Regions from separate parts of the Paenibacillus sp. Y660 genome, predicted to be linked through region 2. Evidence: riboswitches for the same ligand, from Rfam matches in the RefSeq annotation. Region 2 holds a riboswitch; the other holds the start of a gene.
What was found. Region 2 has a riboswitch for ZMP and ZTP ahead of rpiB (ribose 5-phosphate isomerase B). Riboswitches for the same ligand answer to the same signal wherever they lie in the genome.

Region 1: it holds a riboswitch for ZMP and ZTP, as region 2 does, so the genes downstream of both, AC2TDN_RS24350 (DJ-1/PfpI family protein) here and rpiB (ribose 5-phosphate isomerase B) in region 2, are expected to answer to the same signal.

Annotation. Positions count from the first base shown of each region.
Region 1 covers NZ_JBXBBJ010000036.1:28,633-33,340, reverse strand. The annotation lists gene AC2TDN_RS24355 (MFS transporter) at 52-1,248, opposite strand; gene AC2TDN_RS24350 (DJ-1/PfpI family protein) at 1,425-2,000, opposite strand; ZMP/ZTP riboswitch at 2,061-2,139, opposite strand; gene AC2TDN_RS24345 (phosphotransferase) at 2,500-3,411, opposite strand; gene AC2TDN_RS24340 (DUF2087 domain-containing protein) at 3,510-4,115, opposite strand; gene AC2TDN_RS24335 (SLOG family protein) at 4,235-4,708, opposite strand, start outside.
Region 2 covers NZ_JBXBBJ010000008.1:64,663-90,195, forward strand. The annotation lists gene AC2TDN_RS11855 (DMT family transporter) at 1-13, shown strand, start outside; gene AC2TDN_RS11860 (serine/threonine protein kinase) at 649-1,329, shown strand; gene AC2TDN_RS11865 (hypothetical protein) at 1,402-1,611, opposite strand; gene AC2TDN_RS11870 (RrF2 family transcriptional regulator) at 1,900-2,319, shown strand; gene trxA (thioredoxin) at 2,393-2,704, shown strand; gene AC2TDN_RS11880 (glycosyltransferase family 2 protein) at 2,975-3,757, shown strand; gene AC2TDN_RS11885 (DUF2304 domain-containing protein) at 3,861-4,205, shown strand; gene AC2TDN_RS11890 (EamA family transporter) at 4,205-4,549, shown strand; gene AC2TDN_RS11895 (phospholipid carrier-dependent glycosyltransferase) at 4,580-5,842, shown strand; gene AC2TDN_RS11900 (S-layer homology domain-containing protein) at 5,972-8,356, shown strand; gene AC2TDN_RS11905 (hypothetical protein) at 8,446-8,589, opposite strand; gene ychF (redox-regulated ATPase YchF) at 8,811-9,911, shown strand; gene prfA (peptide chain release factor 1) at 10,079-11,149, shown strand; gene AC2TDN_RS11920 (hypothetical protein) at 11,173-11,361, shown strand; gene prmC (peptide chain release factor N(5)-glutamine methyltransferase) at 11,387-12,343, shown strand; gene AC2TDN_RS11930 (carboxymuconolactone decarboxylase family protein) at 12,815-13,252, opposite strand; gene AC2TDN_RS11935 (RNA polymerase sigma-70 factor) at 13,432-14,310, opposite strand; gene spoIIR (stage II sporulation protein R) at 14,564-15,340, shown strand; gene AC2TDN_RS11945 (hypothetical protein) at 15,321-15,443, opposite strand; gene AC2TDN_RS11950 (L-threonylcarbamoyladenylate synthase) at 15,538-16,599, shown strand; gene AC2TDN_RS11955 (manganese efflux pump MntP) at 16,731-17,291, shown strand; gene AC2TDN_RS11960 (low molecular weight protein arginine phosphatase) at 17,334-17,912, shown strand; ZMP/ZTP riboswitch at 17,984-18,066, shown strand; gene rpiB (ribose 5-phosphate isomerase B) at 18,165-18,620, shown strand; gene AC2TDN_RS11970 (TIGR01440 family protein) at 18,637-19,242, shown strand; gene AC2TDN_RS11975 (serine hydroxymethyltransferase) at 19,321-20,568, shown strand; gene AC2TDN_RS11980 (peptide ABC transporter substrate-binding protein) at 21,317-22,999, shown strand; gene AC2TDN_RS11985 (ABC transporter permease) at 23,132-24,067, shown strand; gene AC2TDN_RS11990 (ABC transporter permease) at 24,064-24,987, shown strand; gene AC2TDN_RS11995 (ABC transporter ATP-binding protein) at 25,001-25,533, shown strand, end outside.

The DNA.
Region 1 (4,708 bases), on a different contig from region 2:
TTTGTTAATCATGCTGTTTGTCGAGCTTGCTGCTTCTATGACTAAAATGCCCTACATCGACGCTTTCACATCCTCCGCTCGCCTATTTGGACGAAATACGAAGCCGAGCATTGCAAAAATGAGGAATGTAGCGCCCAAGAACAGAAAGTTTACAGAATCGGAAATATAGCGTATGCCATAACCTCCGAGAGTCGGCCCCATGATGCTGCCAAGGCTGAAGTGGATCGATGCGATCACATTCGCCGCTGGCAGTATAGCGCGAGGCAATATATCCGCGGCATAGGCAAGACCGAGCGAATAGAACGATCCTACTACTCCTCCGGCAATTACGAATAGCACGAGAAGCATTGCAACATTGCCGCCAGCAGCAGGTATCGCGAAGAAAGCTAGCGATCCGATTATACCGCAGGCAATTAGCACCGGCTTTCGCCCGATTCGGTCGCTCATGATGCCAAGCGGCAGCTGCAGGATCAGGCTTCCAACGCCGAAAGCCAATAACAGCAGGGAGATCCAGTGCTGGCTTAAATCGATGCGCAAGCCGTACAGCGGGAAGCTGCTGTTCATGGAAGCTTCCATCAAGCCGTACAGGAAGCCCGGTATAAGCACAAACCACGCCATGCGATACGTTCTCACGAACCGATTTTCCGCCGCAGCGCCTCTTGCAGCTCGCTCGGGCATCTCATTTTTCATCCGCAGAACTAACAGAAGAACCGTGACAAAAAATAGGCAGGAAACAACAAACGGAACCGATCTTCCAAGCGGTAGAAGATTAATGCCAAGCGGCCCTATACTGAAGCCAAGACCGTATGCCATACCGTATAGAGAAATATATCTCCCTCTCCGATCAGCGGGGCTTGAGCTCACAATCCATAGCTGAGTTGCATAATGGAGCGAGCTGTCGCCTACACCGACAAGCAGACGCAAGACGAACCATATAGCTAGCGACTCTGTGAATGGGAAGAGCAGACTCGCAAGCGTAACTAACGCAATCCCTGCTACGATCACTTTTTTGTAACCAAAACGCATGACCGGCTTCTCCACGAAAAACATCGTACAGAAAATGCCGATATACATAGCAGCCGAGTTAATACCGTTCATATCCGATGAAATGCCGGAGTCCTCCAGCATAATAGACAGCAGCGGCAGCAACAGCCCTTGGCTCATGCCCGCGACTACGACGACCAGCAGCAATGTAATTAAACGAAAACGAAATGAAACCGAACCTCTTGCAATTACACCTGATGACAAACCACTTGCACTCTCCTTGAATAATTATTGTCTATTTTTCCCCTTACACATTGTATACTTGGCGGAAATGCCTGACAACAGCCTTTCATTGCCAGCTTGCTCGCGAATCCCCTGTACTGCCGTTTATAATACTTTGACGAAAGTTACCCAAGCAACATTTTTCCGCAAAAATCTTATCAGTTTCTCGCAGCAGTGAAGTAGGGATAATCCATCTTTTCTTGAATTTGCCTAGCTGCCTCAGCGCTAATAAGAGATTCCACGACATATAGACCCAAATCAATAGAAGCCGAGACGCCTCCGCCCGTAAAAACATTCCCATCCCTCACGTAACGCTCCTTAATCACCTCTGCGCAATAAGGCGCCAGCAGCTCGTAAGCAGACGGATTTGTTGTCGCTTTTTTGTCATGCAAATACCCCGCAGCACCCAAAATTAATGCTCCTGTGCACACCGACACCTTGTACTCTACATCACGTGCAGTTTGAATCCATGCTATAAAATCGGCATCATATCTTAGCTGCCTTGTCGAAAAGCCGCCCGGGATAAATAGTAAATCATAGGCTGACAGGTCAGGAAGAACCCGGTCTATCTTCATAGTCAGTCCGCGATCATCCGTAATCTGCTCTTTGTTCGAACAAAAATCCCATGACATCTTCATTTCTGCTTCGAACTTCCCTAATCTCGTTACTGCATCATAAAAACCGACAAAATCCAGCGTAGTCATCTGATCAAATAGAATGAATGCGATCCTCATACCAGAACACCTGACCTTTCATCATCGTTAAAATAAAAAAAGCACTTGATCGAGGATCAAATACTTTGCCAGGCGTACGGCGATATGAATATATGCTCCCTTGTGGTTGTCCACTTTTACGCCAGTCACACATACCAGATATTTACTTTATTGTATGAGGAAAATGGGGAGAATGCAATGTTTTTTTCTGAAAACGATAGCCTTGCATCCAAAAACGAGCTTTCGAGCGGACAGTAGTTCTGGTATATTTGCGTTTTGACCCTTTTAGCGTAATAAGAGGACAGGAGATCCGTTTATCTCCATCTAAACGAGGTTAGAATGGGGTTTTCTGAGTGATTAGCGGATCCTGAGTCCGCGAATGCCACAATAATCGTTGAATTAGAAAAATAAAGGATTCTCTGTCCGCTGCAGCTCTCTTTTCCATCACCGCCCTCTGGCACAGGAATAGCCCATGCACCGCCATTTCAAGTTTAGTCCTTTTGAGACAGCCCCTTTTTTGCTATGCATTGGGAAGCATTAGGCTTGGATTAATTCGACGTAGAAATGGCTCTGCATGCTCCAGCTGCTTGAATGCAAATGCCAAATCCCCATCTCCTGCCAAAGCTAAATCCAGGTTGGATACAGTAGCCGCAAGGGTCCTTGCCGTAAGGGCGAACGAAAACGACGGTTGGCCGGCAATGATTTCCGTACTGCTCATCATGTATGCGTAGGTTGGCTCTTGTAATCCGCCAAATAAGACAAGATTACTGACATAAGAGGCTAGATCCCAATAAGCCGGCATGTAGCATACATCCTCAAAATCGATCCATTTCCAGCCTTCTGGACTCGGGAGCAAGTTTCGGGCATGCGCATCTCCATGAGCCGGCATCAGAGCTTCAGGTTCAAGCCTTCGCATTTGGTTGTCTATCTCCCAAAAAATCGCCAGCAAAGCTTGGATACGAGGATCTGTCTGTTCAATGAGCCTTGAAGCCGACTCATAGGCCCTTTCCCATACACCGAGAACAGGGATGGTACACGCAGTGAAGCCACTCATCGCTAAGGTAAGAGCATTAACGAGTTCAACTGCCTCGCTTGGCGAAAGCGGCTCCAATGGTGCAGGAGGCGCGTAATGCCAAAATGTCGCCCACCTGCTCCCAACACGATGAGGTCCTGCATTTGGAATCGGCAGCAGTACTGGTACGCCATTATGGTGCAAATGATTGGCCACCTGCAGCTCGCGCTCGAGAATATCATGTGCAAGCTCTGCGTTTTTCTCAGAAAGAACAACAGCCACTCGAACAGTAATCGCATGAGGAGCCAAATGAATGATCAAATTTCCGCCTTCACTTAAAATAACGGGATCAATGTCCGTAAACCCAAGCTTCTCCGCAGTAATCAGCACCTGTGAAACAAGTTCACCTCTATCAGACAATCGAACAGCTCCCTTAATGGATGGAATACGTTCATCTTAGCCCGATTGCTCCAAATTTTACAGGCACAAAACAGGTATATTTAATTTTTCCGCCAGCTTTAAGCTAATGTCTCCCATTTCGCCCACATTTCTTGCGGGTTCAGTTCGTAAATATCGTTTTCTCTAAACATGAATTGATGCATAATAAATTCCCGCCGGATCGTAGCGAAATCGTCATGGAAGCCTTTAATAAACGCGTTTATTTCCTTTTCCGTATACTTTTGCCCTCTCGTCAGGTGCGATACGATATGCTGAAGCGCGATCAGTTTTTTCTTATGCTGGGCGGGAATATGCTTCAGCTTTCCCTCCGCCGTAAAAAAATTGCGGATAACCGATTCCTTTAGACGCTTGCTGCTTTCCTCCATACTCTCCAATCCCCTCTCCATTCCCGCATTCCGATAGATGAGCTGCTCCGCAGCGCTGGCGTTGCTCTTAATAAAATAATGGTTCAGCGAAAAATAAATCGTATTCTTTTCTCTGCGCTCATTAATTAAGCTGGCCTCCCGCAGCTTAGTCGCATGATGCGTGACCGTTGCTGGCGTAACGCCTAGCTTCTCTGCAAGCTCTTGCCCGTTAAGCTCGCCTTCTGCCAGCATGATCAACAGCTTAATTCTCGTCGCATCAGCCAGCGCCTTATGATAAGCCACAACCTTATCCAGCTGCATATTTTTATTCCCCCTTTGTTTTAAATTTAACATTTATCTAATTAGATATTTATCTAATCAGATAATAACGGGTAACCTATGATTTGTCAAATCATAAGTTTCGTATTTTTTTGTAACCATCATGAATGCTCGGAATACAGATTGTCATCATCCGCGATGCTTTGGATATCCTCCGAGCTAATGCTTATATATTCGTAGCCTTCTGCCTGCTGCTTCTTCAGCGCCCGTTCTTTAAAAAACTTCGGACTGCCTTCGCCTGCATCCTCGTCGTAAACGAGCAAAATGCCGTCCGTTCTGCGAAACAGCAGCTCGTCCCGCGCCGTAAATTGCCAAATCCCGTTATATGGCTGATTGCTGACGGAAGCGTAATAATCGACCCCTTTTAGCACCTGCTGATAAAATTCCTTTTTATCGTCCTTCCACTTCTCTTCCGGATTAGCGTATGCGGAAATAATCGAAAGCCGCAGATGAGGATACATCTCCTTGAGCGCGATCACGACCTCGCAAGCCCAAAGGTCAACGCCGTACTGGCCTGGCGTAATCACCCATTCGAGACCATCCTCTATGAGCGGCACCAGCTTGCCCGTCAACGC
Region 2 (25,533 bases):
CGGCGGCCATTAGCGGCCATTTTTTAAACGAGGCTGTTCGGCAAGGTATTTGACCTTGCCGAACAGCCTCGTTTTCTTTGGAGCAGGATGGGATCTCAATATTGTCAAAGGATCCGCTTGTCAAAAGCATACTAACAGCTGCAATTAATCCTTTGTATGCTTTGTGGCTCTTGTGCTGAGCAAAATAAACGTCGGTGTACCAAATTTTATGAAAATGTAAATGAAATTGTAAAGGGAGAAGTAGCCTGAATTCAGCATGGAAGTTGTTGCGGATGCGCTGGCATGAACAGACAGCACACCGAGGATCGAGAGTGTTCTTGCGATCTGAAGCTCGGGGATTTGTTCGTTTCTGTTTTGCAAGTTCGATGTCGTGGTTATAGGCTCGCCCTTTCGTGTTTGGATTGGAATCCTCACGAAAATAACACGAAGGCAGGGGCCGTTCAATAATTCTGCAGCAACCTTAATGCAATGATAAGCAAGGTGAAAATTATTGTTAGAAATCGTTAAGGAGTTAATCGATTTGTTAAGAAAATAGTAAGATTAGCAGATGGAAATGAAAAGCTTAACGGGTGCGCTTTATTTTTGAACCAGCTCGTTTTACAATATAGAGGAATAAGATGAAACTAAAGGAAAAGCGGGATGTGATACATGATGGATGACTTGCAGTTGGAGATGCTAATCTCGTTAACCGAACGGTCGCTGCTATCTGAAGTTGAACTTAGCAGCATAGACCCCAAAAATCCGATTCGTGTGGCTGTACTGCCGCTCGGATGGAAGCTTCTTGGAGCAGGGAACTACGCTGGCGTATTTACGCATGGCGATTATCCGGATATAGCGGTCAAGGTATATGCGCCTAACCGCGAGGGTTGGGAAAGCGAATGCGAGGTCTACCGATTAATTGGCAATCATCCTGCCTATTCGATGTGTTACCACGCAGGGGAGTATAACGGGCATTATTATTTGATTTTAAAGCGATTAAAAGGGAAGACCTTATATCAATGCATCATCGATGGTGTAGCCATTCCGACCAAGGTTATTGAAGACATCGATCAAGCGCTCGACTACGCACGCTCCCGCGGATTGTTCCCGCATGACGTGCATGGGAAAAATGTGATGGTGAAGGATGGTCGCGGCATCGTCCTCGATATTTCTGATTTTTTGAAGGAAGAGCCATGTACGATGTGGGATGATCTCAAAAAAGCGTACAACAAGATTTATATGCCCTTCTTGTCCAAAAAGCCGAGACCTGTCCCTGAATGGGTGCTCAACGGTGTTCGCAAAGGCTATCGCTGGATGCGAAGCTCTTCTGTGGTGGGTCGCTCGTCATAACCGAATAACCGAAGCGGCGGCTGCTCTTCCTGAGCAGCCGCTGCCAGGCAATCTTTTTCGAAAACCCTCGCATCAATGCTCTTCATCGAAAGCGTCAAGCAGCACCTTGGCGAGATCGGCGTCCTTTTTAAGCACATGAATCCGTCTCAAGGAATTGCCTTCAATGGTAATTTTGGATTTCAATCCATTTGCTTTGAAATGGGCCTGCAACCGGTCGATTAGCTCCGATCTTGAACCTCCTTCAGTACGAACGGGTATCCAACGATTCCAAAATAATGCCATTATGCGTCACCTCCTTAACGTTTTACATAGTAAAACCGACTTAGGAAGCATGTGCTTTCCGGCTTGGATGGTCAAACCGAAAGAGATTGCACATTTCATATTTATTCAGTGAAAGCATTCAAACATGACAGTGAGTCAAAAAATACTTTCATGTACGATCCAAAATCTGAGGGGGAATAACCATTCAAGCCATGCCGCATCCTAAGAAAGCAACTTGGCGACCTGACTATTGACAAACCTAACTGTAACTGATAAAATTACAGTACAAAGCAGGGAGGCCCTTAAACAGTGAACAGCGAATTTACGATTGCCGTACACAGTCTCGTTTACTTGGCTTATTTACCGGAGAAAATGGCTAGCAGCGATATGATCGCCGACAATGTCGGCACTCACTCTGCTCGCGTTCGCAAGGTAATGAGTGGTTTGCGCCGCAGTGGATATGTGGATACGCGTGAAGGATCGGGAGGCGGCTACAGGCTGACCATTGATCCAAATGTGGTCACATTGGCCGACATCTATCGAGTGATGGCACAAGGCTCGCTTATTCCGAGCTGGTGCTCGGGCAATCCAGAGATGGATTGTGTCGTTGGATCGAATATGAATCAAGTGATGTTCGGTATTTTTTGCACAGCGGAGAAGCAGCTCGAAAGCCATTTTAGCGCGATAACGATTCAAGATGTTTTGAAGCAAATACACGCATGCGGTTAGCAAATAATGATTCAATAAGCGGTGAGACGGGTATTCCCTTTATCATACACATTGTTTGGAGAGGATGATTGAAATGGCAGTAGCATTAACAAAAGAGAACTTTAACGAGAGCATTCAAAACGGCGTTTCCCTTGTAGATTTCTGGGCACCTTGGTGCGGACCTTGCAAAATGCAGCTTCCAATCGTTGAGGAGCTTTCCACTGAATTGGAAGGTCAAGCTGTAATCGCAAAAATCAACGTTGACGAGCAGCCTGAATTGGCTTCGCAATTCGGCGTTATGAGTATCCCGACATTGATTTTGTTCAAAGACGGTCAACCCGTTGACAAAATGGTCGGCGTTCAAAGCAAAGATGCTTTGAAAGCAAAAATCTCCGGTCAGCTGTAAGCAACTTTTTGAAACGAATAAACGTCTATTTATCGTCTGGTTATCAGTCATTGGCTGGTTGCTGGGCGATATTTTTTTCGTAAATTGTTCCATCTATTAATAAGCGGATACTATATTATCCATGAAAACGATAGAAATTCCACTCGAAATGACCATATCTTACACATTTTCACAATAGTTTCTGTTGCTTTCTAAGAGAGGTATCAAGTAGAATTGATAGTATTGTGCGCACCAGCGCACCCAAATTATGGTTTATGGAGTGGTGATGTAGTGAACGCAGTGATTACAAAAAAGGACAGTACGGTTACCGGAGAGTCCCTGCTGCAAGGGTTGGCGTCTTCTAAAATATTGATCATTATACCGGCTTATAACGAAGAGCACAGCATAAGCCATGTGATTCAAGATGTGAAGACTCATTGCCCGTCTGCTCATATACTAGTCATCAACGACGGTTCAAAGGATCGTACTCGCGAGGTAGCTGAAGCGAACGGTGCGGCTGTTGTCACACTTCCGACTAATCTTGGAATCGGCGGCGCTATGCAGACTGGATATCGTTACGCTCACCGCTATGGCTATGATGTAGCTGTTCAGGTTGATGGAGACGGACAGCATAAAGCGGAGCAGCTTCATCTTATTTTAGAGCCAGTGCTTAGCGGAAAAGCGGATTTGGCGATTGGCTCGCGTTTCATTGAACAAACGGGCTTCCTGTCTTCAGCGACGCGGAGAGTCGGAATCAAAATTTTATCTACGATCGTCAGCGCAATGACACACAAGCGCGTCCTTGATGTGACATCAGGATTCCGTGCTGCGAATAAGCGGGCGATTTCGGTATTTCAAAGCGATTATGCAACGGATTATCCAGAGGTGGACTCAATCGTGCTCATTCATCGCAGCGGCTTGCGTACGAGCGAGGTTGCAGTAGTCATGGAGGCGCGCACGGGCGGAACATCGTCAATAAATGCGCTGCGTTCGGTGTACTATATGGTTAAGGTAACGCTGTCGCTGTTCATTCGCAGCTTGAAGGCAACAAAGCCGGTTGAGATTCAATCGTAGATCGTAGAGGAAAGCAAATGCTTACGAAGTGAGTTTGCTTCGCAAACTAGGTCCATGCTTACGAAGTGAGTTTTGCTACGCAAAACTTTAAGGAGGATACACCATGCAAGCCTTGTGGATTATCACAAGTGTCGTTTTTTTGTTTGTACTTATTATGCTTATTAACCGCAGATTGCTGCGCGAGCAGTATTCCATGCTGTGGCTGTTGTTTGGCGTAGTGATGCTGATCTTGTCCGTACGCGTTCAAATTATTGATTCGCTCGCACATGCCGTTGGTATTAATTACGCGCCGGCTTTGTTGTTTCTGGTTGGTATTTTATTCTGCGTCGCATTGATTCTTCATCTTACAGTCATCGTATCCAAATTATCGGAGAAGGTTATTCGCCTTACGCAAGAGCTCGGTATTTTGCATCACGAACTACATGAACGCAAAAGGTCGGATTCCTAATGGCATATATTGTATTGGTTTTTAATATTTTACTTCTTGTTTCGGGTCAATTGTTATGGAAAACAGGAATGAACAAGATGGATACGGCCAAGGGCGATACGTGGGTATCGTTGCTGTGGTCGCCGCATATTTGGTCGGGGCTTGTTTTGTACGGCATTGCGACGGTCTTATGGCTGTATGTTCTTAAGAAACTGCCGCTTAGCTTAGCGTATCCGCTGCAAAGCTTGGCATATGTAATAGCTTTAGTAGCAGCTGTATTTATATTTCATGAATCGGTTCCGCTGCAGCGCTGGATTGGTGCTGCCATTATTTTGGTCGGTGTCATTGTGCTCGCTTGGAAATAGGCGGTTTAGCATTGAGGGGGATTAACGAACGTGGTTGAATGGGTTAGAAAAAACAAAGCATGGACGATAGCGATTGTCCTCATTTTTTTGCTTGCCTCTTGGGTCAGAGCTGACTTTCTTACTTCGGTTAAGCATACCGTGTCGCATGATACAAAATATTATGATGAGATGGTTCATCGGCTTCTCGATAAAGGCATATATGCCTATAAAGAAGAGGTTTCTAACGCAAGAGTAACTCCAGGATACCCGTTATTTATGACCGGTATGTACATCATAGCTGATCAAATCGGCGTGGAGCCGTTCCCGCTTATAAGGTGGGCGCAGATGCTCATCAGCTTAGCAACCTTAATTCTGATTTATATTATCGCGATGCTTGCTACAAGAAATAAGTGGGTCGCCATTATATCGCTGTTTATCTCGGCGATTTATCATCCTTTTATTTGGGCGAACGGTGCTGTTCTTACGGAAACGCTCGCGTTATTTTTTCTGATGGCGTACTTAACGATCCAGCTTTATGCCTTTCGTACGCAGCGAAAGCGCGATGCTGCGCTCGCAGGTGTGCTGCTCGGGATTACCGTGCTTGTGAGAGCAGAGTTTCTGCCACTATTTGTTCCGCTATACGGCGTTTTCTTGCTTCAGCAATGGTTCAAGCCTAAATCAGAACAGTTGAATGCGAAAGTCTCGAAGCTGGCTATTTTCAAAAAAGTCGCATTGCTGGGCATTATTACAGGCTTGTGCCTGTCGGCGACGATGCTTCCTTGGTGGATTCGCAACGTTGTAACATTGAATGAATTTGTTATGACCGCATCTCAGTCTAATCCATTTAAAGCCGGTACATATCCGAATAAAGATTATACCGACAAAATTGTTGTCCAAAACGGAATGTCGCAGGATGAATATGCTTGGGCGCGCATTAAAGCGGGTTTCACGCAGCAAACCTGGAAATATGTAAAATGGTACACGGTAGGCAAGCTCAAATATACGTATACGCATATGTTCTTTGGGTCCGGACATACGCCGATTTATCATGCCTATCCGAAGGTAGCCTATATGCACCTATTCATCGTATACAGCACCATTATTCCGCTGCTTGCGCTTGTATGGAGATGGAGGCATCCGGCAGCCATGCTTGCGGTTGTTATCATCATTATGTCGATGATCAGACTCGTATTCGTGCCGGAGTATCGTTATAACTTTACCGTTATGCCTTTATTTATTATTTTGTCATCTTGGCTTGGTGTATATATTTTGCAGAAGATAGGGTCCTATTCCTCGCGAAGGAAAACAGCATAACCTTGATAATGTAAGACTGTCCGAAGGTATAGACCTAGGACAGTCTTTTTTTCGTGGATCGTGCAACTTCCCACTTGTACGGCGCGTCTAGTTTATGAATAAATTGGAAAAGCATTGGAGGGTGAAGCAGTGAAGAGGAATAATCGGAAGAGGCTTGCTGTTATGCTGTCGACGGCGATGCTGATGAGCGTAATGCCTGCTGCGGCATTTGCTGAAAGCGTTAACAAGCAAGTTGGTGAGAGTGCGGCAGCGCAGACAGCTCCTGCATCGGAAGGAGATAAGATGGGAGAAGCAATAAAAGCTCCGGTGAATGTCGCGATAACGAAGGAGAAGGCGGAGGCACTGGCTAGGCAGTATGTGAGCATACCGAAGGAGTACTTGCTACAAGGAGCTAGTCTTTCTATGGATATGCTGGCAAGCGGAAAGCGCAATTCGTGGGGACTCGACTTCGTGAAGAAAGCAAACGGCAAGCATTTGGGCAGCATATATGTTCGTATTCATGCGGACAAGGGACAACTGCTGGAATTCAGCTCTTATACCAATAACCCATCTGCCAAGCCGACATACCCGCTTAAGGTTGAACGTGATGCCGCACAGCAAATCGCGCTCCAATTCATTGATAAAATAGCTGCTGATTACAAGGCGCAGATTCGTTACAATCCGGATTACGGCGTACAGCTGCTGCCGCCATTATCGGGTGAGATGCTCCACTCGCTCCGATATGACCGCGTCGTTCAGGGCATTCCATATGTCGATAACTTTATTGAGCTGGATGTCGATAGCGAAGGGCATATTCGGAGGTATTCTCTGCAGTGGGATGATACGGTTACCTTTCCGAAGATCGATACGAAGCTAACGTTAGAAGTTGCGAATGCCAAGCTTCGGGCAGCGGCAGCTCCTCAGCTTGCTTATATCTTGCCCCGTAATATGCAGGGAGTAAGAAAGCCTGTGCTGAGCTACGAGCTTCAGGCCGTGTCTATTGATGCGGTTACCGGGGAGCCAAAGGAACAGCGGACGGATTTGTACTTTGGAGCAGGTACCGTTTCTGATGCGCCAGTGACGGAGAAGCCGTTAGGCGAGGCGCCTAAGGCGGCGTCGGTTACAGAGAAGCAAGCGGCTGATGCGGTCAAGGCGGCGTTCAAGCTGCCCGCTGGCGCGGAGCTGAGCGGTTCGAATTACAGTGAAAACAACAACGAGAGCACCGGTAAGCTAGAGGCGTATTGGCATTTAAATTGGTCGATCAAAAAGGATGGCAAGGAGCTTGGCTCTGCTTCTGCAACGGTTGACGGGCGAAGTGGGGCTGTCCGTAATTTTTACACGTATACGTACAATGAGCAAAGTCAGTCAGGGAGCCCTGGCGTAACGCTTGAGCAAGCGTCGACACTTGCGGTAGATGCGGTTAAAAAGCATTTGCCATGGCTGACGCATGAGCTTTATTTGGTAAAACCCGACCCTAAGCAATATGAAGGAAAAGATACAGGCGAGAACCGCCAATATGATTTCAACTTTGTGCACAAAATTCATGGAGCTGCGGTCGAATATGACCGTATTAACGTATCCATTGATTCACGCACAGGGGAGATCGTCAATTACGGTGCCGATCTTTCTGATTTTGAGTATCCAACTGCCGCTCCGGCTTTGATCAAGAGTGAGCAGGCCGTGGAGCAATGGTTGACCTATTATCGCACGCAGCTGACGTATCGCCTTAATCAGCAGTTTTCATGGAACGGCCAGCCGATTCCAATTGAGAAATATAAGGTAATGCTTGCAGCGGGTGAAATAAATGGCAACGAGGTGGAGTCGACTACCGAAGCAGAGCTTGTCTACAGGCTCGTACCTAGGCTGATAGATGAGTCCGTATTTCTTGATGCCGAAACGGGTGGCTGGCGCAATCGTGAAACAGGCGAAGCGACGCAGCTAGAGAAGCCGAAGGCACAGGACACCCAGGGGCATTTTGCGCAGCGTCAGCTGGAGTTGATGGTGGCATACAAGGCGCTTGATGTGAAGAACGGTCAGGTGCGCCCGAATGAGCTGGCCACGCGCGGCGAGCTTATCAAGATGCTGGTGCTGGCTAGAAACGGCGGACGTTCACCGGGATTGTTAACCTCAGCCGATCGTTCATCAGCCAAAGCATCATTTGATGATGTTGCCTACGGTTCCAACTATTTCGTTTACGTAGAGTCCGCCCTGGAGCAAAACCTGATCGATGTAGGCGACGGGTCCTTCAATCCAAACGGCAAAGTGTCGCGCGACGAGATGGCAGAGCTGATCGTGCGTGCGCTTGGCTACAATGCGCTTGCGAATTATGATCATATTTTCAAAGCGACATTTAAGGATGCTGCGCAGATTGAGAACAAAGGTCAGGCGTCGATCGTCGTTGGTCTCAAAATTATGAGCCTGTCTGATGGCAAGTTTTTGCCTAAGAAGCAGGTGACGCGCGGCGAGGCGTCAGCAGCCTTCTTCCGCTATTTGCAATCGCGCGCTGAGCTGCAGGAAGCACCTCTTCGAATGTAGCGATATGATGTGAAAATAAAAAGGCTTGGATACTGCCAGCGATGAGCGGCGGTATTCAGGCCTTTTTGGTACGTGATAATGAACAATTGCTAATCCGTTTTCTTCTTTTTGGAAGTGAAATTGGACGTGGACTTCGTATCCTCGATCGTATCGTTGACGAATGCCATATCCTGATTTTTTGCGTTCATATTCGTCGTTCCCTTGTAATTGCCCTTGTGCGTTTGATTTTCCATAAGCTCACCTCCTTTAAAATTCTTGAATCACAACACAACGTACTTCGTACGCGTGTGTTTGCAATTGCGGATACTTAGCTTGTGTATTGAAACGGTCCTTTATTCGGCATAAAGCTTAGTGAAAGTGGCTTCCAGAAGCCGTTGGCACTTTCAATGTAGGGAACGCTGGGGTATAATAGCTGGAGTTGTTTACTTTCGGGAAAATAGGGGTGTCTTATCGCATGGCATTGAAAGCTGGAATCGTGGGTCTGCCGAACGTCGGCAAATCGACATTATTTAACGCAATTACACAAGCAGGGGCAGAATCTGCCAACTATCCTTTTTGTACAATAGATCCTAATGTTGGCGTAGTTGAGGTGCCGGATGAGCGTTTGGACAAGCTGGTTGAGCTTGTCGTTCCGAAGAGCATCGTGCCAACGGCATTCGAATTTGTTGATATCGCAGGCTTAGTAGCAGGCGCGAGCAAGGGCGAAGGTCTTGGCAATAAGTTTTTGGCGCATATCCGCGAGGTTGACGCGATTGTACACGTCGTTCGCTGCTTCCAAGATGACAATATTACGCATGTAGCAGGAAAAGTAGATCCGATCAGCGATATCCAAACGATTAACTTGGAGCTGATTTTGGCGGATATTGATTCCGTTGACAAGAAGATCGACCGTTCCCGCAAAAACCTAAAGGGCGGCGACAAGAAGGTTGCCCAGGAAATCGAAGTGCTTGAGCGCATCAAGGAAGCGTTGTACAACGATATGCCTGCTCGCAGCGTAGAGCTGAGCGAAGACGAGAAGCTGCTCGTTCGCGATTTGCATTTGCTGACGATGAAGACCGTATTGTACGCGGCCAATGTGAGCGAGGATGAGGTTTCAAACTCGGACGACAATGAGTATGTTCAACGCGTTCGTGATTTCGCAGCTGCGGAAGGCGCTGATGTGGTGCCGATCAGCGCGAAGGTAGAAGCGGAAATTGCTGAGCTTGAGGGCGAAGACAAGGAAATGTTCCTTGAGGAGCTGGGCATGTCTGAGTCCGGCCTTAACCGTTTGATCAGCGCAGCTTATAGATTGCTAGGGCTGTACACGTATTTTACAGCAGGCGTGCAAGAGGTTCGCGCATGGACGATTCGCAAAGGAACGAAAGCGCCGCAAGCGGCTGGCGTTATTCATACCGATTTCGAGCGTGGCTTCATTCGTGCCGAGGTTGTATCCTTTACGGATCTTGCAGCAGCTGGCTCGATGGGTGTGGCTCGCGAGAAGGGGCAAGTTCGCCTTGAGGGCAAGGAATATGTCGTGCGTGACGGCGACGTCATCCATTTCCGTTTTAACGTGTAAAAAAATTGGGAATAATAAGGCCCTGTGAGTGCAGTACTGCGCTTGCGGGGCTTTATATTGAATTTGGGCGCGGTTTACTGGTTGTAATCCAAACCAGCAGTCGATACAATGCCATTGATATGGTATAATGAACATTATCCTAATGGAATAAACAGAGGTGAATGATCGTGTTTGACCGTTTACAAGCACTCGCAGACCGGTATGAGAAGCTGAGTGAGCTATTGTGTGATCCGGATGTATCCAGTGATCCCAAGCGGCTTAGAGAGCTCTCCAAGGAGCAGTCGGATTTACAAGAGGCTTATGATGCCTTTACGGAATATAAACAAGTTACCGAGCAGCTCGACGATGCCAAGCTGATGCAGGCAGAGAAGCTCGATGACGAAATGCGTGAAATGGTAAAGATGGAAATTGACGAATTGAGCAAGCGCCAAGCTGAGCTTGATGAGAAAATTCGCATCGTACTATTGCCTAAGGACCCGAACGACGACAAGAACGTTATCGTTGAAATTCGCGGCGCTGCGGGCGGCGATGAAGCTGCTTTGTTCGCATATGAGCTTTATCGTATGTATACAAAGTTTGCCGATACGCAAGGCTGGAGAGTGGAGCTGATGGATTTCAGCGAGAACGATCTGGGCGGATTCAAAGAGGTTATCTTCATGATTACGGGCAAGGGCGCGTACAGCAAGCTGAAGTTTGAGAGCGGCGCGCATCGCGTACAGCGTATTCCGGTAACGGAATCAGGCGGACGTATTCATACCTCGACTTCCACGGTAGCGGTTATGCCAGAGGTTGAAGATGTTGAGGTTGAAATTCTCGACAAGGATATTCGCGTCGATACGTTCTGTTCGAGCGGAGCAGGCGGTCAATCGGTTAACACGACGAAATCCGCGGTACGTGTATTGCATGTTCCTACAGGAATCATGGCCACTTGCCAAGATGGCAAATCGCAGAATGAGAACAAAGCGAAGGCACTTGCCGTGCTTCGTGCACGCATCTCCGATGTTCGTCGCCAAGAGGAAGAAGCAAAATATGCCGGCGAGCGGAAGAGCAAGGTTGGAACGGGAGATCGCAGCGAACGTATTCGTACGTACAATTTCCCGCAAAGCCGTGTAACGGATCACCGCATTGGACTAACGCTTCATAAGCTGGATTCCGTGATGAACGGTGATTTGACGGAAGTGATTTCGTCGCTCACGATTGCGGAGCAAGCTGATCTGATGGAACGTGAAATGGCTTAAACCATGATGCGCTGGGTTGTTGGATGCTTACGATAAGCATCCAGCGGCCTGGCGTTTTATTAGGTTACGGGGAGCTCGTGGAGCTGGAGCAGCGATGTGGAAGAGTGGACGGCAGCTCATGGAGCTGTAGCGGGAATGTGGAAGAGTGGACGGCGGCTTATGGAGCTGTAGCGGGAATGTGGAAGAGTGGACGGCGGCTTATGGAGCTGTAGCGGGAATGTGGAAGGAGTGAACGGCATGAATGTTGGTCAATGGTTTACGCTGCCGCTATCGATTCGTGAGGCAAGCATGCGAGCCGCCTCTTTGTTGAAGGAGGAAGCGGTCGAAGAGCCGCGCAATAATGCGGAGCTGCTGCTCATGCATTTGCTCGATATCGACCGGGCAGCGCTGCTTCGCGACGGAGGGGAACCTTTCCCACCCGATAAACTGGCCGATTGGGAGCAGCTCGTGCGCCGGAAGGCGCTGGGCGAGCCCGTCCAATATATGATCGGCGAGCAGTGGTTTTATGGCCGGCCGTTTGCTGTATCGCCAGCCGTGCTTATTCCACGGCCGGAAACGGAGCTGCTCGTTGAGGCCGTGCTTGAAGCGGCCGATCTGATCTGGCCGCAGGCAGCGGGTGGGCGCGGCAGCGCAGGTGAAGAGCTGGCGCCGACGATCGTTGACGTCGGCACAGGCAGCGGCGCCATCGCCGTCACGCTAGCTGCGCAGCGTCACGCGTGGCGCGTGTGCGCGTCCGACCTGTCGCCGGACGCGCTGGCAGTCGCCCGCACGAACGCGGCCCGGCATGAATCGGCGGACCGGATAGCGTTCGTGCAGGGCGACCTGCTCATGCCCTTCATACCTGGGCATGAACAGAGTGCGCACGATCGGCTTCGCATCGATGTGCTGGTCTCCAATCCGCCGTACATACCTGTGGCGGATATGCCAGGGCTGCAGCGCGAGGTGCGCGACTATGAGCCGCATCTCGCGCTGGAGGGCGGGGCGGACGGCTTAGATCCGTACCGCCGCATGCTGGAACAGCTCCCGCTGCTCGTTCAGATGCCTCGCATCGTCGCCTTCGAGCTCGGCATGGGCCAGCCTCGCATCGTCGCAGACATGATGCGCAGCATGGGCGCATGGGATGATGTCCGCATCATCAATGACTATGCGGGAATCGAACGCCATGTCATTGCGGTTCAGTCGCAGCCGCGTTAATAGAAAAATGCCTTTTTCTTACTCAATATGGAGAAATATAATAGGATGCAGCCGAATGGATATCCGGCAGCATCCTATTTTGTTTGATTAATGCTTTAATTGCTTGTTCCTTAAGTCCTCGCCACGCTTGGAATTAGATCCATTGCAGAAAGTGCAACAGAAACCTGACATGACCCCCAGAATGACGAGCTACAATGCATAAATGCAGCAGAAATAGCTAATAAGGTGAAAACTGAGGCCAGAATGGGTGATTCTGTTGTATAAACTGCAGCGTAGCAAAGGAGCTGAGTTTGTTTGAGTGATTCTGTTTGTATAAACTGCAGCGTAGCAAGGTGCTAAATTAGATAAGTGTTTCTGATGCAGACTGCAGCGTAGGAGTCAAGTGTAACTAAGGCTTTTTTGCAACACAACCTGCATAAAATTCTCCCCATCAACCCAACCCCATTAACTCTTGCCACTAACCCCGCCCACTTATTCCGGCATCATATTCGTGCTAATCGCAATACGATTCCAAGCGTTAATCGTAATGATCGCCATAATGATCTCCGCAACCTGCGTACTGTCAAAATGGCGAGCAACCTCATCATACACCGCATCTGGCACATGCTCTTTCGTAATAACGGTGACAGACTCCGTCAAGGCGAGCACGGCACGCTCTGCTTCCGTAAAGAACGGAGTGTCGCGCCAAGCGCTCAAGGCGTAGATCCGCTTCTCTGTTTCCCCAAGCTCTCTTGCGTCCTTGGTATGCATATTGATACAGTACGCACAGCCGTTTATTTGAGAAGCGCGAATTTTAATCAATTCCTGGAGCTGTTTATCGATGCTGGTCGTGCCCAGGTATTTTTCCAACCCAAGCATTGCTTGGTAAGCGCTTGGCGTTTCTTTCATAATTACGGTTCTCTTTGTCATGCTCTTCAATCTCCTCTATTATCCGATTTGTCAGCCCATTTGAGCTAAATGCGATTCTTCATCATCTAAGACAAAGCAGCGACACCGGTTGTGACAGAAGAACAAAAAAAGATTTTATATTCAGTTGCATCGATTTGGACGCGCTTCAGCCTATCAGGATGCAGTATGATATAAAATCGCTATTCGACCCTGACATGCTTCAGCTTGTCGGGATTCAGCATGACGTATATCCGCTCAACCCTCTGCTCGGACTCATCCAGCCGGAAGCTGATGACGCTTCTAGGCTTGCCATCTTTTATAATAATGATGCCGAATTGTCCGTTCACGATAGCAAACTGATGGCCATCGCCTAGAAAGGTTTTTGGAATGACGCCTTTCAAAAAGGCCACGACGCGAGCTCTGCTGATAATAGCGAATATAACGGCACGAACTTTTCCTCCGCCATCAGAAACGAGTACAGCCTCTTCCGTCAAAAGCGAAATAAGCTTGTCAAAGTTTCCGGATGCCGCAGCCTCCATGAAGGTAACAGCGAGCGGCTCGGATTTGTCCGAGTTGACCGGCAGCGACTCCCGTTCCCTTTGGAGTTTTTCCTTGGCGCGGCTATAAATTTTCCGGCAATTGGCTTCCGATTTCTGCAGGCAAGCTGCGATTTCATCGTAATCATACTGAAGCGATTCCCGAAGTATGAACACGGCCCGCTCGACTGCAGAGAGCTGCTCCAGCATGACCAGCAGCGCGTAGGAGACCGACTCGTGAAGGTCATACAGCTCAGCCGGGTCTTGCTTGGCCGTAACGACTTCTGGCTCAGGGAGCCATTCCCCGATATAAATCTCTCTGCGTTTACGCGCGGATTGATTAAGATTTAAGCTGCGATTCGTTACCATTCGAATTAAATAGGCTTTTTCATTGCTTATGTCGTTAGCATCCAATCGGCTGTAATCTGCAAATACGTCCTGGACCAGATCCTCGGCTTCGCTGAAGGAGCCGAGCATGCGGTAGGCGATCGAATGGAGCAGCGGCCGATAGGCGGCATAGGTAGTTTCAAAATTTATGGGCAACCGTCCTTATCTCGTGAAAAATTGAGGTGCTGCAAGCTGGCTGTTGCGCTAGTGTTCTTACTGACATAATTATAACGTGCCATTCATCTGCTGCGTAAAGCTTTCGAACTTCCTATTCTTACTCTCATCAATGAAATAAAAAAGATAGATTGCTAGGTTTATATATTAGGACATACGGACATAATGACGGATAGATACGTTCCGGAACGCAAGCAGACGCACTGACGGGTGCGACGAGAGGAGCTTGTGTTGCATGTCCAGCCATTATTCCATTCATTCCTATTCTAATATTTCGAAGTCCGCTCAATCTCATTCGGTTCGTTCAAATAAATTTGCTTACCGCAAATCATATGGTTTTATTGTCTTTGCTATTGTTATTTTAATTATGAGCTGGGAAGCTCAGAAGATGGATGCTGCGCTTGCAGGCGGTCAAATTCCGCAGGAAGCGATTCGTTTGCGTATATTAGCCAATTCCGATAATCCCGCTGACCAAGTCGTTAAGCGTCTTGTGCGGGATGAGATCGTTAAAGCGATGAATGGCTGGGTCACGGGTCCTCAGACGATTGAGGAAGCTCGTCAGACGATTATCGCAAATATGCCTGAAATCGAACGGATTACTGAAAAAGTATTGAAGAGCCGCGGCTTTGACTATGGCTCCTCCGCGGAGCTTGGCATGGTGCCTTTCCCGACAAAAATGTATGGGAATGAAGTATATCCCGCTGGCGACTATGAAGCGCTCCGTATTACGCTTGGCGAAGGCAACGGCCAAAATTGGTGGTGCGTGCTGTTCCCTCCGCTTTGCTTCATTGATGCAGCGACCGGCGAGGCTTCGGCAGCGCCTGCCGAGGAAACGGTACAGACTGCGGCGGTGAAGGCAGATCCAGCCCCTGAGAAAGCAACGGCAATGCAAACAGCGGCTGCAGCAGCACCTGCAGCTGCGCCTTCCGAAGGCGAAGCGCCGGAAGCGAAGTTTTTTCTCTGGGAAATGATCAAATCGTTTATCGATTGGATTAAATCGTTGTTTGCATAATAAGCGGCAGTTCCTTCTGATGTTGTGAAGAAGGGACTGTCGTTTCTTCTTTCGTTTCTTCTTTCGTTTCTGCGTTCGTTTCTTCTTTCGTTTCAGCTTTCATTTCAGCTTTCGTTTCTGCTCGTTTTGGAGCGCTTGTGCTATAATAGCGGATGAATGGACAATTTAATTTTAGCGGCAAGGATTGAAGGATAGAGATGACGACAACAAATATATGGCGCGTGAAGAAGGATGGTAATGATCAGCTCCGCGAGAAGCTTGCGGAGGCTGCTGGTCAGCTTAAGGAAGGCGGAATAATTGCTTTTCCGACGGAGACGGTGTACGGGCTTGGCGCGGATGCTCGAAACACTGCAGCTGTTGAGCGGATATTTACCGCAAAGGGGCGCCCCTCGGACAATCCCCTTATTGTCCATATCGCTCGCCGTGAGCAATTGGATGCGCTGGTACTGCCTTATCCGCAGCTCGCCGCAGCGCTGATGGATCGTTTTTGGCCGGGACCGCTTACGATTGTGCTGCCTGTTCGTGACGGTGTGCTCTCTCCGCTTGTGACGGCCGGCTTGTCAACTGTGGGCATTCGGATGCCGGATCATCGAACGGCGCTTGCGCTGCTGGCGGAAGCGGGCTGTCCGATTGCCGCGCCGAGCGCGAACCGATCGGGAAGACCAAGTCCCACGCTTGCCGAGCATGTGCTGGACGATTTGGACGGTCGCATCGATGGCGTAGTGGATGACGGACCGACAGGTGTAGGCTTGGAATCGACGGTGATCGAGCTGGTTGGCGAGCATGGCATACGTATTTTGCGCCCAGGCGGAGTAACGCTTGAGGAGCTGCAGCAAGCGGCGCCGGCTGCGACAATTGATAACGGCTCGGCAGAGCAGCCTGAGGCGGCCCCGCGTTCCCCTGGCATGAAGTATACGCATTATGCTCCGCAAGGGGAGCTCGAGCTCGTACAAGGCGAATCTGAGGCTGTTGTGGCGTACATTCAAGAACAAGCAGGAGCTGCGAGGGCACGCGGCGAGATTACGGGCGTGCTCGCCTTTGAAGAACGGCTTAAGCGTTATGAGGCGGACTCCGTACTTTCTTTTGGCAGCGAGAAGGAGCTGGGTGCAGCCGCGCATCTTCTGTATGCTGCGTTGCGTGATTTTGACAGTGCTGGCGCGCAGCGCATATGGGCGGAGGGCTGCAGCGGAGATGGCATTGGCGCTGCTCTGATGAACCGTCTGGCTAAAGCTGCGGGCAACCGAATTATTTGCGTATAGGCAGGTGTAAGCAGCGGTTTGAAAGTAATTTCTGTACATCGAAAATTTAGCTGGCAACAGCAATAGTATGTTTGTCCTCATGTCCGCATATGTTTGGTATAGAATACAGGCGGACATGGGGGAGATAGACTTTGGTCGATGCACATTTGCATGCCGGACAGCTGCTCACGCTGCTTATTATAGCGTTGGCGCTTGGTTTAGACGCTTTTTCACTCGGACTTGGCATTGGGCTGAAAGGAATTCGGCTGCTGGATATACTAAAGCTCGGCCTTGTGATCGCATTATTTCATGTTATAATGCCGCTTGCAGGCATATTTACCGGGCAGTATGTGGGCAGCCTGCTAGGGGATGTCGCAACGACTGCCGCTGGTGTATTGCTGGTGCTGCTCGGCGGGCATATGATATACAGCTCGCTGCGCGGGGACGCGGTGCAATCTTTTGACCATCGATCATTATGGGGCTTGACGGTGCTGTCGCTTAGCGTCAGTATCGATTCCTTCTCCGTAGGGATAACGCTTGGCATGTTTGCGGCTAATATATGGACGACCATTCTGCTGTTCGGTTTTTTTGGCGGTCTGATGTCGGTGCTGGGCTTGATGCTTGGACGTAAGGTAAGCGGTAATTTTGGCGAATACGGCGAAGCCATTGGCGGAGGAATATTGTTCATCTTTGGCATCTTGTTTATTTTTTAGATGGACCGACATTTCGAATCGGGTAGAAAAGGAGTTGGCAGTGTGAAGCGTATTTTATTTGTTTGTACCGGCAATACATGCCGCTCGCCGATGGCGGAGGCTATGCTGCGCCGGATGGCTGCTCTGAGAAACATTACGGTTGCTGTACGTTCCGCGGGCATATCTACAATCGACGGACTGCCGGTTTCTGCGCATGCAGTAGAGACGCTTAGACAACGCGACATTGATCATAAAAGCACGTCTCTTGCGCTGACGAGCGAGGCAGTCGACTGGGCGGACATTATTTTGACGATGACGGCTAACCACAAGCGAGGGCTGCTGCAATGGCATCCGGAGGCGGTCGACAAAACCTATACCTTAAAAGAATACACGAATCAGGATGCGCGCGTGCTCGCCGATATTGAGGAACTGGAGCGGCTTTATTCGGAGCTCCATATGAAGCAAGCGCTTGGTCAGCAATTGACCTCGGCAGAGAGAAGCCGGCTGCTGGAGCTGGAGCGCCGTATTCCAAGCTTCGACATCGTGGATCCTTTCGGAGGCTCATTGTCGATTTACAGCACCAGCGCGAATGAAATTGAGGATGCGCTCGTGAAGCTGCTGGACAAGCTTTCTAAGAAATAATTCCACAAATGCCGCTCATGATATAGATTGATTTTTCACGAATGTTCAGCTATTATAAAAAGACAATATACGGTTTCCGATGTAACTGGCGACGGAAGTGGGTTAAACCACGGTGGAGCATCGGAATATACGGCCGGTCGCCTGGGCAAAGAGCAGCATGCTGATAAGCATGTCATGCTCTTTTTTCGTCTTTTTTTGCTAAAATAGGTATACTAGCACTGTGATGTATCATTTCGAAGGAGGTCTTTTGCGTTGAAAATTGCTATTGGTGCCGATCATGCCGGTTATCGTTTGAAGGACGAGGTTGTCCCTTTTCTTCAATCGCTCGGTCATGAAATTGAAGATGTAGGTTGCAGCTGCGACCAATCGGTTGATTATCCGGACTATGCATTGCCCGTATGCGACCTTGTTACGAGCGGCAAAGCAGAGCGGGGTATATTGATTTGCGGGACAGGAATCGGCATGTCGATTGCTGCAAATAAAGTGCGGGGCATCCGCTGCGCGCTAGTAAATGATATGTTCTCGGCTAAAGCTACACGCGAGCATAACGACACGAATGTATTGGCGCTTGGGGAACGTGTTATAGGCCCTGGAGCAGCCTTGGAAATTATTCGTATTTGGCTGGAGACACCGTTCTCCAACGGAGAGCGTCATGTAGGCCGAGTAAATAAAGTGATGCAAATCGAAGAGCAATACAGCCAGTCCTAATTGGGGGGCAATCGCAATGAGTGAGAACACCCATGTACAACCAGGAGTCATTGCAGAGCAAGTAGAGACGATTGTGCGGGAGCTGGTGACCGCGGGCAGTCTCGTTATGAGTCAACTTCTCGTCATTGGTGTAAGTACAAGTGAAGTGCTGGGCCACCGCATCGGTACAGCGGGAACAACGGATACGGCAGAGCAGATTTATGCAGGCGTGGAGGCTGTTCGCAGAGAGATTGGCTTCATTCCGGTATATCAATGCTGCGAGCATTTGAATCGTGCGCTCGTTATCGAGCGTGCTGCCGCAGAGCGTTATGGCCTTGATATCGTAGGCGCGGTGCCGGTTCCAAAAGCAGGCGGATCGATGGCGGCATTCGCCTATCGTCAGCTGGAGTCGGCTTGCTTGGTGGAGACTGTGCAGGCGCATGCCGGCATCGACATCGGCGATACGTTCATTGGCATGCATTTGAAGCGGGTTGCGGTTCCGGTTCGGCCGACAATTCGCAGTATTGGCGAAGCTCATGTGACGATGGCCGTGACGAGACCGAAGCTCATTGGCGGTTCCCGCGCAGTATATGAGCTGGAAACGAATATATCGGCGGAGCAATCAGCTGGAACATGCGAGTAGATTACATGATAGAGCCATAATGAGTTGATTTATACCATTTTAAAATACAGGCTGTTTAACTTGAGGAGGAATATTGAAATGGAAAATTTACGCAACCAAGATCCCGAAGTTCTAAAAGCGCTAGGCCTTGAGCTTGATCGCCAACGTGATAATATCGAGCTTATCGCATCCGAGAATATCGTTAGCGAAGCGGTACTTGAAGCAATGGGAAGCGTGCTGACGAACAAATATGCAGAAGGCTACCCAAGCAAACGTTTCTACGGCGGTTGTGAGCATGTGGATATCGTTGAGGACATCGCTCGTAATCGTGCAAAAGAATTGTTCGGTGCTGAGCACGCGAACGTTCAGCCTCACTCCGGCGCGCAAGCGAATATGGCTGTCTACCTCGCAGCTTTGCAGCCTGGCGATACGGTTCTCGGCATGAACCTGGCGCATGGCGGTCACTTGACGCACGGCAGTCCGGTCAACGCATCCGGTTTGCTATACAATTTCGTGGCATACGGCGTTCAAGAGGATTCCTTCACAATCGATTACGAAGAAGTTCGCAAGCTTGCTTTCAAACACCGTCCTCGTTTGATCGTAGCTGGCGCAAGTGCTTACCCGCGTACAATCGATTTCGAGAAGCTTGGCAAAATCGCGTCTGATGTAGGCGCATTGTTTATGGTTGATATGGCGCACATTGCTGGTTTGGTAGCAGCAGGCTTGCACCCAAGCCCAGTGCCTCACGCGCATTTCGTAACGACAACAACGCACAAAACGCTTCGCGGACCGCGCGGCGGTATGATCCTTTGTCGCCAGCCTTGGGCAGCGGCAATCGATAAAGCGGTATTCCCAGGCTCGCAAGGCGGCCCGTTGATGCATATTATCGCAGCAAAAGCAGTTGCTTTTGGCGAAGCTCTAAAACCGGAATTCAAGCAATATGCCGCACAGGTTGTTAAAAATGCAAAGGTTCTTTCCGAAGAGCTTGTGGCAAAAGGTTTTAACATCGTATCCGGCGGTACTGACAACCACTTGATGCTGCTTGACACGCGTAGCCTGAACATTACAGGTAAAGCAGCAGAGCATGTGCTTGATGAAGTAGGCATCACAGTAAACAAAAACGCAATTCCATTCGATCCAACCAGCCCATTCGTTACATCCGGTATCCGCATTGGTACGCCTGCAGCAACGGCTCGCGGCATGGACGAGAAAGCAATGAAGGTCATTGCGGAAGTGATCGCGCTAGTGCTTAACAGCCCACAGGATCAAGAAGTGCTTGCGAAAGCTCGCGGAATGGTTCGTGACCTGACTGCGCAGTACCCGCTTTATCCTGAAATGAAATACTAATTTTCATTTGAATTAATATAAGCAAGACCTATTTGGCACTTTAGTGCCGAATAGGTCTTTTTTTATTTTGCTTGTTTTCACAAACGATGGAGCGGTATATAATAATGGCTCTAGAAGAAAGATAATAAAGTTGATTCAAGATGAGAATAGTCATTTTTTTAGTAAAATTCATGAATGATTTTAACTTCAATTATGGTGTTGAAAGCCATTGACAATATTGTGAAGACATAAAACTTTAACAATTGATTAGTTTTTTGCAGTTCAAATGCGTTTATAATCTCAAATGAATAAGAAAAATGCCATTTGAATGGGGATTTAAAGGAATTAATCTATATTTTGTATTTCCAATAATTAATACTTTTTTATTGATTATTTATGATGATTTACTTCAAAGCGTTAAAGTAACAGAATATTAGACTGAATAAACGCTGTAAAGCATTAAAGCAATAAAATAATTAGTTGAATAAACGCGTCAAAGTGCTAAAGTATGTAGGATAAAAGTCATTTATACATAAATTTACACCTCACATTTTGTTGATAAATAATTAACATGGATGTATAGTGAAAAATATTAGTAAACTAAAATCTCTATGTTTGAAGGGGAAGAGTGCATAAACTGCAACTCAGGAAGATACATGCTTTTGCATTGTACAGGCTGTAACGTAGTGCAAACGTTTGTATATTACGCGAGTGAGGTGGTCGGTTCTGCCCATGATGAACACGGAAGAAAAAACACGGGAGGATTACAATGAGAACAAGAAAGTCTGCTTTATCCTTTATTGCTGCTTTACTCATTCTTGCTATTGTCGCAGTAGGTTGTACACCTAAAGAAGAGACAGGCAACAACGGCGCTACAAATGGAGAAACATCCGGTGCTACTAATGGCGGATCATCCGAATCGAAAGTTTTCAGAATGAACATTCACTCTGAGCCTTCGACTCTTGACCCGGCACTTATGGAAGACAATGTATCAGGTACACTTGCAACGGGTATTTACGAAGGTTTGACTCGTAAAAACGAGAATGGTGAATCCATTCCTGCAACTGCTGAAAGCTGGGAAAAATCAGAAGACGGTAAAACGTACACTTTCAAAATCCGTAAAGACGCAAAATGGAGTAACGGCGACCCTGTTACTGCAAACGACTACGAATTCTCTTGGAAACGTGCGCTTGATCCTGCTGTAGGTTCAACTTACGCTTACCAATTCTACTACATCGTTGGCGCACAAGATTACAACGAGGAAAAAACGAAAAACGCTGATGCGGTTGGCGTCAAAGCGCTTGACGCTCAAACGCTTGAAGTTAAGCTCGTTTCACCTACTCCGTACTTCTTGAGTCTTACTTCTTTCTACGTATATAACCCTGTTCATCAATCTGTGAAGGACAACGAAGCTTGGGCTGCAGATGCGGCTACAATCATCGGCAACGGTCCTTTCAAAATGAGCGAATGGCAGCACAATACATCCATTAAGCTTGTTCCTAATGAAAACTATTACGATAAAGACCAAGTGAAATTTGCTGGTATTGACTTTACAATGATTGCTGAGTCTGCAACTGAGCTTGCCAACTATGAGACAGACAAACTTGATTACACAGGTAAACCAACTGGCGAAATCCCAGCTGAACAAATCCCTGTTCTGAAAGAATCGAAAAAAGACGAGATCGTTACAAAAGGTATCGCAAGCTCGTACTATTACCAATTCAACACAGAAGAAGTTCCTTTCAATAACATAAAAGTTCGTAAAGCACTTGCAATGGCGATCGACCGTCAAGCAATCGTTGAGAGCGTAACGATGGCCGGCGAAGTTCCTTCGTTTGGTTTTGTTCCGCCAGGCATCATTGGTTTGAAAGAAGATTACCGTAACGAAGTGAAGGATGATTTCTTCACGGAGAACGTTGACGAAGCGAAAACATTGCTTGCTGAAGGTCTTTCCGAGCTGAAGCTTGATAAATTCCCTAAAGTAACATTGACGTTCAACACAAGCGACGGCCACAAGAAAATTGCTGAAGCTATCGTTGAAATGTGGCGTCAAAATCTTGGTGTCGAAGTTGGTATCGAGAACCAAGAGTTTGCCGTTCTACTGAAAAACCGTACTGCTATGAACTACCAAATCGCTCGCGCAGGCTGGGGAGCTGACTACAACGATCCAATGACTTACTTGGATATGTTCGTTACTGGCGGCGCTCAAAATAACACTGGCTTTGCTTCTCCTGAATATGATGCTTTGATCAAAAAAGCGAATGCTAGCGGAGATCAAGCTGAAAGAATTGCAGCTATGACTGAAGCAGAAAAAATTCTTATGGAATATATGCCGATCATGCCGATTTACTACTACAGCAACGTTTACATGCTTAAACCTGGATTCAAGAACATCTTCTTGGACTACAAAGGGGACATCGACTACACAAGAGGTTACTACCAAGCGAATTAGTCATCCTTCGAGCATCTGAAGTCAGGGATATATGCGGGATGTCCGCATATATCCCTTTCTTGTTGACTGATTTAGACTCTTGCACGATAGCATTTCTTCTTGTTTATATTCTGTAAGGAGGTGTCCATTGCGTTGATAAAATATGTATCCAAGAAGTTTCTGTCCATGTTTGTTTCGTTGTTTGTACTAGCGTCGGCTACGTTCTTTCTTATGAAAATCATCCCGGGCGATCCCTTTATCAGGGAGAAGGCCATTCCCGAAAAGATAAGAGAGCGACTCATGGAGATGTACGGCCTTGACCAGCCGATATGGAAACAATATTTCATGTATTTGAACAATTTGCTTCATGGCGATTTAGGGATGTCGATGAAACAGCAGTATATGTCCGTTACTCGCATTATCAAAGAGAGCTTTATCTATTCTGCGCAAATCGGCCTTTTTGCCGTCATTGTGTCTCTAGCATTTGGTTTGATTCTAGGCATCATTGCCGCGCTTAATCATCGTAAATTTTTGGATAGCTTCACGATTGTTATTGCCGTACTTGGGGTATCGATTCCCAACTTTTTGGCGGCATCTATTTTACAATTCGTTCTTGGCAGCAAGCTGCGTTGGCTTAATGTATCGGGTCTTAACGATCCTACAGATTTCATTATGCCTGTGCTTGCGCTATCTTTCCTTCCAGCCGCATTTATCGCGCGTCTGACGCGTTCAACGATGCTGGAGGTACTGTCTGCCGACTATATTAAGACAGCTCGCGCCAAAGGTCTAAGCGGCCGCATTATCTTGGTTCGTCATGCTCTACGCAATGCTATTTTGCCAGTAGTTACTTATATAGGACCGATGACAGCTAATATTATTACCGGGTCAGTTGTTGTCGAACAAATATTTGGTATAGGTGGAATTGGGAAATATTTTGTACAAAGTATTACTAACCGCGACTATACGCTCATAATGGGGCTTACTTTATTTTATGGAATTATCCTGATGGTTGCGCGGTTCTTGACTGACGTTGCTTATGGCTTTGTCGATCCGCGAATTAAGCTGACAAGAGGAGGCGGGAAAGGATGAAGGATAACACCTTTACGCCGGATCAATTCGCTAAGCTGAACAAAGATGAGAAGCACACAGAAGTCGTTGTTCGTGAAAGCATCTCTGCATGGAAAGATGCTTGGCTGCGTCTGCGTTCCAACAAAATAGCGATGTTCAGCTTAGTTGTTTTGCTAATCGTCTCCCTTATGGCGATAATTGGCCCGGGTATATCCGAGCAGGATTTTCAAACGAATCACTTGAAGGAAAAGAACCTCGGTCCGAACGGTACCTACTGGTTTGGTACCGATGATCTTGGACGAGATCTCTTCACCCGTACTTGGATGGGAGCAGGGATTTCCTTGCAGGTTGGTTTATATGCTGCATTAGCCGACTTGGTTCTCGGTGTTATTATCGGAGGAATTATGGGTTATTTCGGCGGCCGTGTCGATGAGATATTGAACCGTATATGCGAAATTCTCTACTCCATTCCAAGCATGCTTATTATCATTCTTTTGATTGTCATTTTAGAGCCGAGCATGTTCACGATAGTGCTTGCGCTTAGTATAACCGGTTGGATCAGTATGGCCTGGATTGTACGGGGCCAGATCATGCAGCTCAAAAATCAAGAGTACGTTATGGCTGCTCAGGCGCTCGGCGCAGGAACGGGGCGTATTCTGTTCCGCCATCTCATTCCGAATGCGATGGGTCCGATTATCGTAACGTTGACGCTTACTGTTCCAAGCGCTATCTTCGCAGAAGCATTCCTCAGCTTCTTGGGACTCGGCGTGCAATCACCGGCTGCTTCGCTTGGTACGATGATCAATGATGCAATTAAAGCGTGGACCCTGTATCCGTGGAGAATGATTTTCCCAGCGGCAGTTATCAGTATAACGATGCTTTGCTTTAATATTTTTGGCGATGGACTAAGAGATGCGCTTGATCCGAAAATGAAGAAGTAGGAGGTGGACATGGATGGAGAAGTTGCTTGAAGTAAAAAACCTTCGCGTTAATTTCAAAGTTCGCGGCGGAGTCGTCAAGGCGGTTCGTGGCGTTAATTTTCACGTTAATAAAGGAGAAGCAGTAGCCATTGTTGGGGAATCGGGCTGCGGCAAGAGCGTTACCGCTCAATCGCTTATGCGTTTGATTCCATCGCCTCCGGCGGAGACCAGCGGATCGATCATGTTTAAAGACAAAGAAATATTGAAAATGTCTAATAAACAGATGGAAGACATTCGCGGCAAAGAAATGGGAATGATCTTCCAAGATCCAATGACCTCGCTGAACCCTACCTTAACGATTGGCCGGCAAATTACGGAAGGTCTTATTAAGCATCAAGGGATCAGCGGCACGAAAGCGATCGTGCGGGCTATTGAAATGCTTGATCTCGTAGGTATTCCGAACGCTTCGTCACGTGTTAATCAATATCCGCATCAGTTTTCCGGAGGCATGCGCCAGCGGGCGATGATCGCGATTGCGCTTGCCTGCAATCCGTCTTTATTGATTGC